DNA from 3 places in the Arthrobacter sp. 05T420 genome. Region 3 is predicted to be linked to each of the others. Evidence: riboswitches for the same ligand, from Rfam matches in the RefSeq annotation. Region 3 holds a riboswitch; each other region holds the start of a gene.

Region 1 (3,265 bases), on a different contig from region 3:
CTTCGGGCGCGCGGAAGAATTCGCTGAGGCCGCTGCGTACCGAGCCGACCAGGTTCTTTACCGGTGCCTGGCGGTGCGAAGTCCCCAGCAGCTTCGCCGATGCGGCGAGGGCGTCCAGCTGTTCCGGTCGGACCTTGGACGGACCGGCGCCGAACCGTCCGTCCTTGGGCAGGAGGTTGGCGGGGATCGTGATGCTGGTGTTGCTCACAGTGGCTCCAATATTCGGCTGGTTCGTGGCGTGGCTGAGAGGTGGCCTGGCAGGGATGGCTACAACGGACACCCCTTTTCATTCTTCCTGTTTTATTCTGCCTGACAGCCCACTGCGATTCGGAAATAGCCCTGTCATAGTCCTGTCATTGAGACGCCCGGAAACGGCCGGACTGCGGCACCGGGAGGGCAGCCCCGGTCCGAACGAAATATTATCCGGAGTAATTCAAAATAGGCTAGGCTGGCATGCGAACGTACGCGGTTCTCGCCAGGGCGCATCCTGCATGCAGCCCGCACGCGGTACGGTGGGAATGACGCTAGGACTGCGCTCGAGGAGCTGAGCTGAATGACGGATCTGATCGATACCACGGAGATGTATCTTCGGACCATTCTGGAACTTGAAGAAGAAAACATCGTTGCCCTCCGCGCCCGCATCGCAGAACGGCTTCGCCACTCCGGCCCCACTGTTTCCCAGACCATCGGCCGCATGGAACGTGACGGGCTTGTGGTTGTTTCGGGCGACCGGCATCTTGAACTGACCGAAACAGGGCGGAAACGCGCAATCGGCGTCATGCGCAAGCACCGCCTTGCGGAGCGCCTGCTCGCGGACGTGATCGGACTCGACTGGGCCTACGTCCATGAGGAAGCGTGCCGCTGGGAGCATGTCATGAGCGAACGCGTCGAGCGCAGAATCTTCGAGATGCTCGACCACCCGACCGTTTCGCCCTACGGAAACCCCATTCCGGGGCTTGCGGATCTTGGTGGTGTGCCCAATGGTGCTCCCACGGATAGGGCCGTGAACCTGCTGGAGGCCATGGCCGGCTACGGTGCTGGTTCGCGGATCACGGTCAACCGGCTCGCGGAACCGATCCAGGTGGAGCCGGAGCTTCTTACCCAGCTCGACGAGGGTGGAATCCGCCCCGGTGCCCTTCTCTCGCTGGAGCGGGTGGGGGAGTACATCTCGGTCCGCGTCCCCGATATCGAGGGCGCACTGGAGCTGCCGCCCGAGGTTGCCGCGCACGTCTTCGTAACTGTGGCCTGACCAGCAATAACTCGTCGGTCATGGGACGACCCATGAGTTCTGCACAATTGCGATTACGGATTTATTACCGGGCGGCTTAATCGCCTATAGTTAGTGGCCAGTACCGATACCAAAGCGTTACCTGATCCGAAGCCGAGCCCTGCCAGCGGATCAGTCGCGGAACCATCTCCTGGCAGGGGCGGGGGAACCACTTTCGGCTGCTACTTCAGCAGCCTTGGGGTGAAGTCCGTCAGCGGCAAGCAGCTTCCACCGAAGGATCCCCTGGGATGCCCCTGTGCCTGGCTGCTTGCAACGGCGGACCGGGTCTTTGATCTCTCTGACCCGAATCCGACAGCTAACTTCGCAGGCTCTCCAGAGAGGAACCGTTCTTGACCACCCAGACCGCCAGGGGCCGTCGCCGCGCGACCGGTCCCGCTCCGGAGCCGCGTCCCGTCGTCGAGCATATGGCCGAACGCCCGCGCGACGCGCACCGCGATGAACGGCGTCGCCGGCGCAGTCCGTTCCGCCAGGTAACGGAGTTTGCCTCGGCCAGCGGGGTCGGCCAGAAGGCCGGTATTGCCCTGGCCGCAACCGGTCTGGTTCTTACGGTGACGGTCCCCGTCACGAGCCCGGTGATGGCCTCCAACACCGCCGGATCCGGCGCTCTGTCCGCTGCCGTGCAGCCCGATGTCACGGCCGCCGCGGCCGCAAAGGTCGACTTCAGCCGGACCGCCGTCACCACCAAGGGCGATCCGGATGGGAAGCTAAAGCAGCTGCTCAGCGCCCAGTCTGTGGGCAGTATCACTCGCGCGGCTTCGGCAGGCACCCTTGGCGCGCCGCTGGATCATCTGGTCACGGCTTCGCCCTTCGGCTACCGTGTCAGCCCGATCACCGGGGGCGCGGGGGAGTTCCACCGCGGCCAGGATTTCGCTGCCCAGTGCGGCACGGCGGTCCATGCGGCTGCCAGCGGCACTGTGACGTTCAACGGATGGCATCCCTTCGGCGGTGGAAACCGGGTGGTCATTGACCACGGCAACGGCCTGGAGACCACGTACAACCACCTGTCCTCGGCCTCGGTCAAGGTCGGCCAGAAGGTGTCGCGCGGTGACGTCATCGCGATGAGCGGGACCACCGGCGCCTCCACGGGCTGCCACCTCCACTTTGAAGTGATGGTCAACGGCGAAGTCGTTGACCCCCTCGGCTGGCTCTAAATAGACGATGGGCCGCTCTCAAGTGCTTGTGACACGCCGTGATCTGAATGTGACATTGGGCCCGGACTCCTGTAGGGTTTGAAGCACGCCAACTTTTCCGAAGTTGGCGCTCTTGAGTGGATTGCCTAGCTCTGCCACCGCTCAAGGTCCGTTCGCATTACATCGTCTGGCAGGGGCGGGGGAACCAATTTTGGCCTTCGAAAGAAGGCCTTGGGGTTAAGTCGCAAAGCTTCCCAGGAAGCAGCGCGGCCGGGTGACTCCCATCCGAATCCGACAGCTCACCTCGTAGGCATTGGGAGAGGCTACTTTCGTGTCTTCACGCCACAATTCTGCGCGCATGCGCACCGGCGAGGTTCTTTCGAGCCCGCTGGAATCCACATCACGTGCCGCCCTTGTCGGCGCCCGGATTGGATCACGTTCCGCAGGCTCAATCTCTACCGAGTCCGGACCGCATGCAGTTTCCGCTTTTGGCGCGTCTTCGCAGTACACCCTTCGCTAAGTAACCCATTTCGGGGCGATCCGGCGTACCCCCAAGATGCCGGAGCGTCCTCAAACCGTGCCCGAAAGCGCGCGGTCCAAGGATCACGAAAGAGAGAACTTAATGACTACTCGTGCAACCGTTGCACGGCACCGCGCCGAGGTCACCAAGACCAACTCGCTGGCTGTTATTGCCAAGGCTGTCGGCGACAACGCCGGCGGCATGGGCCGTCAGGCCGCGGTCATCGCCGCAGCCTCCGGTCTGGTTCTGACCAGCGGAATCGCAGCCAACGCTGCTGAGACCAATGTTCAGCGCGAATCCACCTCCGCTTCGGCCCTGGAAGTCCAG
Region 2 (3,265 bases), on a different contig from region 3:
GCATGACCCGCGTCCCCGGACGCGACTGGCGCAACCCGTCCACGTGGCATTTGCGCACCCGCCTGGTCCTCGTCGCCATGGCGCTGCTTGTGGCCATCTGCGGCGCCGTGGGGCTGTTCAGCTATGCCTCCATGGACCTGTTCCTCACCCGACAGCTCGATGACCAGCTCAGCAATGCCTCCCGCCGCTCGAACGACTTCGGCCGTCCCGTGTCCGGCAACCCGTCCGGCCGCCCCGACCCCCTCGAAGCCAGGGGGCAGGGCGTCGGGACGCTGAACGCCCGCATCGAGGACGGTGAGGTCAGTAGAGCCGGCTTCCTGGCCGGGGACGCCACTCGCAAGAGCCTCTCCCCCGACGACAACGCGGCCCTCCTGGCGCTCACCCCGAACGGTGTGCCCGTGGACCGGACCCTCTCGGCCGGCGCGTACCGGCTCACCGCCGTGCGGGCACCCTATGGCGACGTGATTGTCACCGGACTTCCGCTGGCAGAAAAGGACAGCACCCTGACCTCGTTGGTCTGGACCATGGTGGTGGTCTCCGCCGGCGGACTCGTGCTGATCGGTCTTGCCGGTACGGCCCTGATCCGGCGGACCATGAAGCCGCTGGAACAGCTCTCCGAAGTGGCCACCAATGTCTCCCGCCTCCCGCTGGACGCTGGCGAGGTGGCGCTCGGAGTGCGCGTCCCGGCGTCTGCGGCCCATCGCGGAACAGAGGTGGGCAGCGTGGGCTACGCGCTGAACAAGATGCTGGACAACGTCTCCAACGCTCTCGAGGCGCGGCAGGAGAGCGAGATGAAGGTGCGGCAGTTCGTCGCCGACGCCTCGCACGAACTCCGCACCCCGCTGACAGCCATCCGCGGTTACACGGAGCTGATGCGGATGACCGAGCATTTCACCCCCGACGGCGAGAGATCCCTCGCCCGAGTGCAAAGCCAGTCCGAGCGGATGACCACCCTGGTGGAGGACCTGCTGTTGCTGGCGCGCCTGGACGAGGGACAGCCGCTCAAGATCTCCGACGTCGATCTCACGCAGCTGGCCATCGAGACGGTGAGCGACGAGAAAGTCATGGCCCCGGACCGCATCTGGCAGCTGGAACTTCCGGCGGAGCCCGTGGTGGTGCGCGGTGACGCGTCCCAGCTGCATCAGGTCCTCGCCAACCTCCTGTCCAATGCACGCAAACACACGGCTCCCGGCACCAAGGTGGTCACGGGTGTCATGCGTTCGGCTGACGGAAGCGCCGTGGTCACCGTGACGGACAACGGCAACGGCATCGCCCCGGAATTCGTTGGGCGGGTCTTCGCCCGCTTCGCACGGGCCGACGCCGCGCGGACCAATCCCGCAGCCAGCGCCGCAGCTAACCCTGTGGCCGCGACGGCGGGGGCCCGGTCCGGGGCCGCCGCAGGCTCGGTTTCCGGCACGGTTTCTGGTGCCGTTTCTGGTGCTGTTTCTGGTGCCGCTGGCGTTCCGGCCACCGGAAGCCGCCGTCCGGGCACGGCGACTTCCGCGCCGACCTCCGAGGGAACGAGCGGGTTGGGTTTGTCCATTGTCCAGTCGATCGTGGAGGCCCACGGAGGGACCGTCGAAGTCACGTCCCGGCCGGGCCGCACGGAGTTCGCCGTGCGGCTGCCCGCGGCGCCGCCGTCGGTGTAGCCAACCACGCGAACCGCAGTTCGGTCGCCGCCGGGGTTCCGGCGCAAGCCGACACCCCGCCACTGTGACTCCTGTTACCAAAATGTGACTTAAGCGCCGGGGTCCTGTAGCGTCTTAGGAGTGCGCTGCCATTGGTGCCGCATATCCGGATGGACGCCAAACTCTGCCGCTTCCCGGATTCCGCTAGACCAGGCAGAGGCGGGGGACCCAGAGTTCCCGGGCATTCTGCATTTCATGCGCCCTCGGGGTGAAGCCGACACGTGATGTTCCGTGCGGCCGGATGACCTCATCCGAACCCGACAGCTAACTTCGCCGGCGTTGAGAGGCCATCATCATGACTGAATTCCAGGTACAGCCGCGCCCTGACGGCGATTCCCATTCCAGCTCCACCAAGTCGCGCCACCGCGCCGAACCGGCCACGCAGGCATCCGCCCTGTCCAGGCTGGCCACAGGACTCGGCATCACAGGCCGCCGCGCCGCCGTCATCACCGCCGCCTGCGCCATGCTGGTGGGGGGCGGCGCCGCCGCCCAGGCGGCAGAGCCGGGCGCCCACACGGCAAAGGTTGGGAGCCAAACGGCCACGAGCGCCGACCCGCTGGCCAAGCTCAACTTCGAACGAGTCGAGGTCGCTGCGCCCACGGCGACAGTAGACAACAGCGTGGCAGCCAAGGCCCCGGCGGCTAAGCCCGCCAAAGCCCCCGCAGCGGCTCCCGCCAAGGCCCCGGCTCCTGCGGCCGCTCCCGCCAAGGCGCCCGCACCCGCCAAGGCCCCGGCTCCTGCGGCCGCTCCCGCCAAGGCCCCCGCACCCGCCAAGGCCCCGGTCGCCATCGACGACCCCGCCGGCGCCCAGGCCTACGCCGCGGCCCAGCTGGGCAGCTATGGCTGGGCACCTAACGAGATGCAGTGCCTGCAGAAGCTCTGGACCAAGGAATCGGACTGGAAGACGACTGCCACCAACGCCAGCAGCGGCGCCTACGGCGTGGTCCAGTCCCTGCCCGCCTCGAAGATGGCGAGCGCCGGCGCCGACTACAGGACCAACTACCGAACCCAGATCAACTGGGGCCTGAATTACGTCAAGGAACGCTACGGCTCCCCCTGCGGCGCCCTGAACTTCCACTACGCGCACAACTGGTACTAAACCGGCAGTAGCGGCCCACCAAAGGAGGCCCCGGATCCACAGGCGGGTTCTAGCGGTCGTTGCAACACCCAGACATTTGGGAGTTGCAACGACCGTGGTTCGTTAAAGCGGGGATTCATCCCGGCCCGTGCGGTATGGGCAGGATCAGAAGAAGGCGTTTTTCGAGGTGTTTGACCGTTTGGGGAGCACGACGGCGGCCGCTAGGGATCTCGGTTTCAATGCCGCGACATGTGCCGGCTGGGTCCGCCTGGCGGGGCTGAGGAGCCGCGGGAATGGGAACTGATCCGGGACCTGTCCGCGGCCGGTTCTTCCATGAGCGCGATCGCGCAGGCGATGGGACGGGCGCCCTCGACCAGCAGCCGGGAACTGGGCCGCAACAGCGATCCCCGTTTCGGTTACCTGCCCCACGGCGCACAGCGGCAAGCCGCTGCCCGCCGGGCACGTCCCAAAACGGCCAAACTGGTGGCCGACCCGGCGC
Region 3 (3,265 bases):
CGTCAGCAGGGTCCCGGCTCCGAGGGCCAGTCCGAGGGCAATCATCTCCGGATGCCCGGCAAGGTCTTTGAGTGTCAGTGACGCGCCCAGCCACACGAAGAACACCGGGCCAAGGAAGCCGTCACTGAGGGCGAACAGTTGCCGGGCCAGGCGCCTCGGTTCGCCGACGGCGGCCACCACCAGGCCGAATGAAAACCCTGCCAACATCACGGACACATTGCTCCACGTCGCGACTGCGGCCAAGGCGAAGAGGACGGCCAGTTGGCTCCTCAGCTCCAGGGCAAACTTGCGGCTTTCCGAGAGTCGGTGCATGCGCCCGTTGATTCCCCTGCGATCGAGCCAGCGCAGGACGAAGTAGAGCACCACCGCGCAGCCGGTCACTGCGAGCACGCCCAGTGCCGCGCGGCCTGCGTGGGGCGGGTCCACGAGGAGCGGCAACGCCACAATGCAGGCTAAGTCGGCGATGGCCACCTGCGCGGTCATGGCGATGACATGGGGTCCGCCGAGGCGCAGGGAATCGATGATCGGAAGGACCAAGGCGGCCGACGAGGACGCCAGCAGCACTGCGTAGAGGGGAGCATGTCCAGTTCCGAAGAGCAGGCCGATGCCGGTGGCGACCGCCACCGCTGCCGCTGCGGCCGCAATGGCCCGGCGGGAGCCATGGCCAAGGGCGGAGCGGATCTGCGGATCCCTCACGGGAACATGGGTTCCGGCCACAAACATCATCAGCGCGAATCCGATGTTGGCCAGCAGGGTAAACGTCGGGTCTGTGGGGTCCACGAGGGCCAGGCCTGAACGTCCGATCGCGATGCCGGCCAGCAGTTCGCCCAGCACCACCGGCAGCCGCCAGCGCACCGGCAGAGCCAGCAGGGGGCCAGCGAGGGCGACGACGGCAATCAGCGCCAGGGACAGGAATGTCACGGCTCGCCGCTGCTCTCCTGCGCCGGGCCTGACCGCCGCTCCACCACCGCGTAGGCCTTGCCGTCCAGGAAGGACCAGTCGTTGACAACCATGTACCCGAGCGCATCCACCCGATCATTGAGGACGTGCTCGTCGAAGCCGCCGTCGCGCGGTTCCGCGTCCCACGTCGTCACGCGGACGTCCTGGCCGTCCAGGATCAGCAGCTCGGTGTTGACGTCGAAATCTTCCTGGGGCTGAGTGCTCAGCTGGCAGATGGCGACACAGTGGCTGTTCATTTCGGGCCTCCGCTCAGGCGTGGTGCTGGTGGCATCATCCTACGTTCGGATGCGGCGCCGCCCCATGGGCAATTGCGGGACCGTACTGTGGCCGCCGTTACCTGAATGTGACATTTACATCCGGTTCGGGTTACGGTGGATAGGCGCCTGTTGTCTCCGATACGGGCGCTCCCCAGCCGATTGCCTAACTCTGCCGCGGCCCGGGGATAACTCGCATCAACTACCGGCAGAGACGGGGAAACCACATTTGGCCTGCTGATGACGCAGGTCTTGGGGTGAAGCCGCACAGTGCCCGCAGTGACGGGCCCGGGAGTGCGGCCGGGTGACTCCCATCCGAATCCGACAGCTCACCTCGCAGGCACTGGGAGAGGCTACACTCATGTCTTCAATCAATACTTTTGCGCGCCATGCCGCCGTCTTCGCCGCCGCATCCGGCCTGGTCCTCACCAGCGGAATGGCAGCCAACGCAGCTGCAGCACCTGCGCAGCGCGACTCCGCTCCGGCGTCCAAAGTGGACGTCAACGCGCTGGTCAGTGCGCCCGTCAACGCTGATTCAAGCGTCAAAATCAGCTTTGACCGCCCGGCGGTAGCTACCGTCGCAGCACCGGTGATCGAAAAGCCCGTTGCCGTGGCGACGGCTCCCGCCGCAGCCCCCGCCGCAGCCCACGCCGTTGCCCCTGCTGCAGCGCCTGCAGCAGCACCGGCCGCAGCACCCAAGGCAACCATCAAGGTGCAGTCCGCTCCGGCCGCAGGGCATGCCGCGGCGCCGGCTGCCGGCGGACGCAACGCCATCATGCTCTCGGCCGCCTACAGCCAGGTGGGCATCACCCAGGACTGCACCGCCATGGTGGAAAAGGCCCTTGGCGCCGCGGGCAAGCCCGTCGGTGACATCGGTCCCCGGGCCTTCCTTGGCCTCGGAACCGTCGTTTCGACCCCGAAGCCCGGCGACATGGTGGTCCAGTCCGGTCACGTTGGCATCTACGCCGGCAACGGCCAGGTGGTCAGTGGCGGGATGAACGGGAAGAACCAGACGATGGTCCACCCGCTGTCCTGGCTGACCGCGACCGGCGGCGTGACCTTCGTCCGCGCCTAAGCCGCACGGCCCCTTCCAGGGCTATACAGTCCGGAAAGACCGGCGATCGATTCCCTTGGGGGCAAATCGATCGCCGGTCTTTTCTGTGCATATGGTTCTCAGGGATTCACGCGCCCGGCCAACGGAAGCGTCAATTTCATGACCGTGCCCTCGGCACCCGTCGCGGCCACCTCGACGGTCCCCCCGGCAGCGACGGCGATCTCCCGGACCAAGGCCAGGCCGATCCCAAAGCTCCGCTGTCCCTGTGAACCGTCAGTGCTGGCGGTCCGCACGAAGCGGTCAAAGATTCGGGCCTGATCGACGCCGGTGATGCCGGTCCCGGTGTCCGCCACCGTGATGACGGCGCGGCTCTGCTCGATCGACGTCGTGATGGACACGCGGCCGCCCTCAGGGGTGTGGGCAAGGGCGTTGTCCGCCAGGGCCAGTACGGCACGGCGCAGTGCATTCTTCTCGATCCGGGCCAGCGGCCGGGCATCGGCCACGAAATCCAGGCGCACTCTGCGCTGGTCCGCGACCTGCTGGAGGCTCCCTGCGACGCTGGCGGCGGCGTCGGCAAGGTCGGCAGGCGGTGCGGAGCGGTCCGGGGCTTCCGTGGTTGCTGCGAGGAGGAGTTCGTTGACAATCCCGGTCAGCGTTGCTGCGTCCTCTCGGATCCTGGCAAGGTCTTGGCCTTGCCTGGAGCCGGGCACGGTGTTGCGCTGGGCAAGCTGGATCCTGGTGTCCAGGATGGTTAAGGGTGTGCGCAATTCGTGGCTCGCATCCTGGACGAAGCGCCGTTGCCTGGCCAGGGCATCACCGAGGGGGCGGATGGCGCTGCGCGCGCTGAGCCACCCGACGATGCCGGCCAGCAAGATTCCCGCCACCCCGGCGATGACCATGGCTTCGAGCACATCTTTGGAATCCAAGTATGCGTAGGCCATCCCGGCCGCCGCAGAGCCTGGCACTTCGGGATGGGCCAGTTGATTCAGGAGGTAAA

The links. A riboswitch is a leader RNA that binds a small molecule or an ion and turns the genes downstream of it on or off. The one in region 3 is predicted to bind cyclic di-AMP.
Region 1: linked by a shared signal. The riboswitch ahead of AC1DEM_RS14540 (M23 family metallopeptidase) and the one ahead of AC1DEM_RS18085 (hypothetical protein) in region 3 are both predicted to bind cyclic di-AMP.
Region 2: linked by a shared signal. The riboswitch ahead of AC1DEM_RS10275 (aggregation-promoting factor C-terminal-like domain-containing protein) and the one ahead of AC1DEM_RS18085 (hypothetical protein) in region 3 are both predicted to bind cyclic di-AMP.

The regions. Positions count from the first base shown of each region.
Region 1 is NZ_JBFTLG010000014.1:93,964-97,228, reverse strand. It holds gene serC (phosphoserine transaminase) at 1-208, opposite strand, end outside; gene AC1DEM_RS14545 (iron-dependent transcriptional repressor DtxR) at 554-1,249, shown strand; cyclic di-AMP (ydaO/yuaA leader) riboswitch at 1,400-1,613, shown strand; gene AC1DEM_RS14540 (M23 family metallopeptidase) at 1,618-2,439, shown strand; cyclic di-AMP (ydaO/yuaA leader) riboswitch at 2,576-2,745, shown strand; gene AC1DEM_RS14535 (NlpC/P60 family protein) at 3,041-3,265, shown strand, end outside.
Region 2 is NZ_JBFTLG010000009.1:18,809-22,073, forward strand. It holds gene AC1DEM_RS10270 (sensor histidine kinase) at 3-1,649, shown strand; cyclic di-AMP (ydaO/yuaA leader) riboswitch at 1,821-1,979, shown strand; gene AC1DEM_RS10275 (aggregation-promoting factor C-terminal-like domain-containing protein) at 1,984-2,787, shown strand; gene AC1DEM_RS10280 (helix-turn-helix domain-containing protein) at 3,016-3,265, shown strand, end outside.
Region 3 is NZ_JBFTLG010000020.1:5,665-8,929, forward strand. It holds gene AC1DEM_RS18075 (cation:proton antiporter) at 1-921, opposite strand, end outside; gene AC1DEM_RS18080 (hypothetical protein) at 918-1,196, opposite strand; cyclic di-AMP (ydaO/yuaA leader) riboswitch at 1,378-1,567, shown strand; gene AC1DEM_RS18085 (hypothetical protein) at 1,576-2,289, shown strand; gene AC1DEM_RS18090 (sensor histidine kinase) at 2,388-3,265, opposite strand, start outside.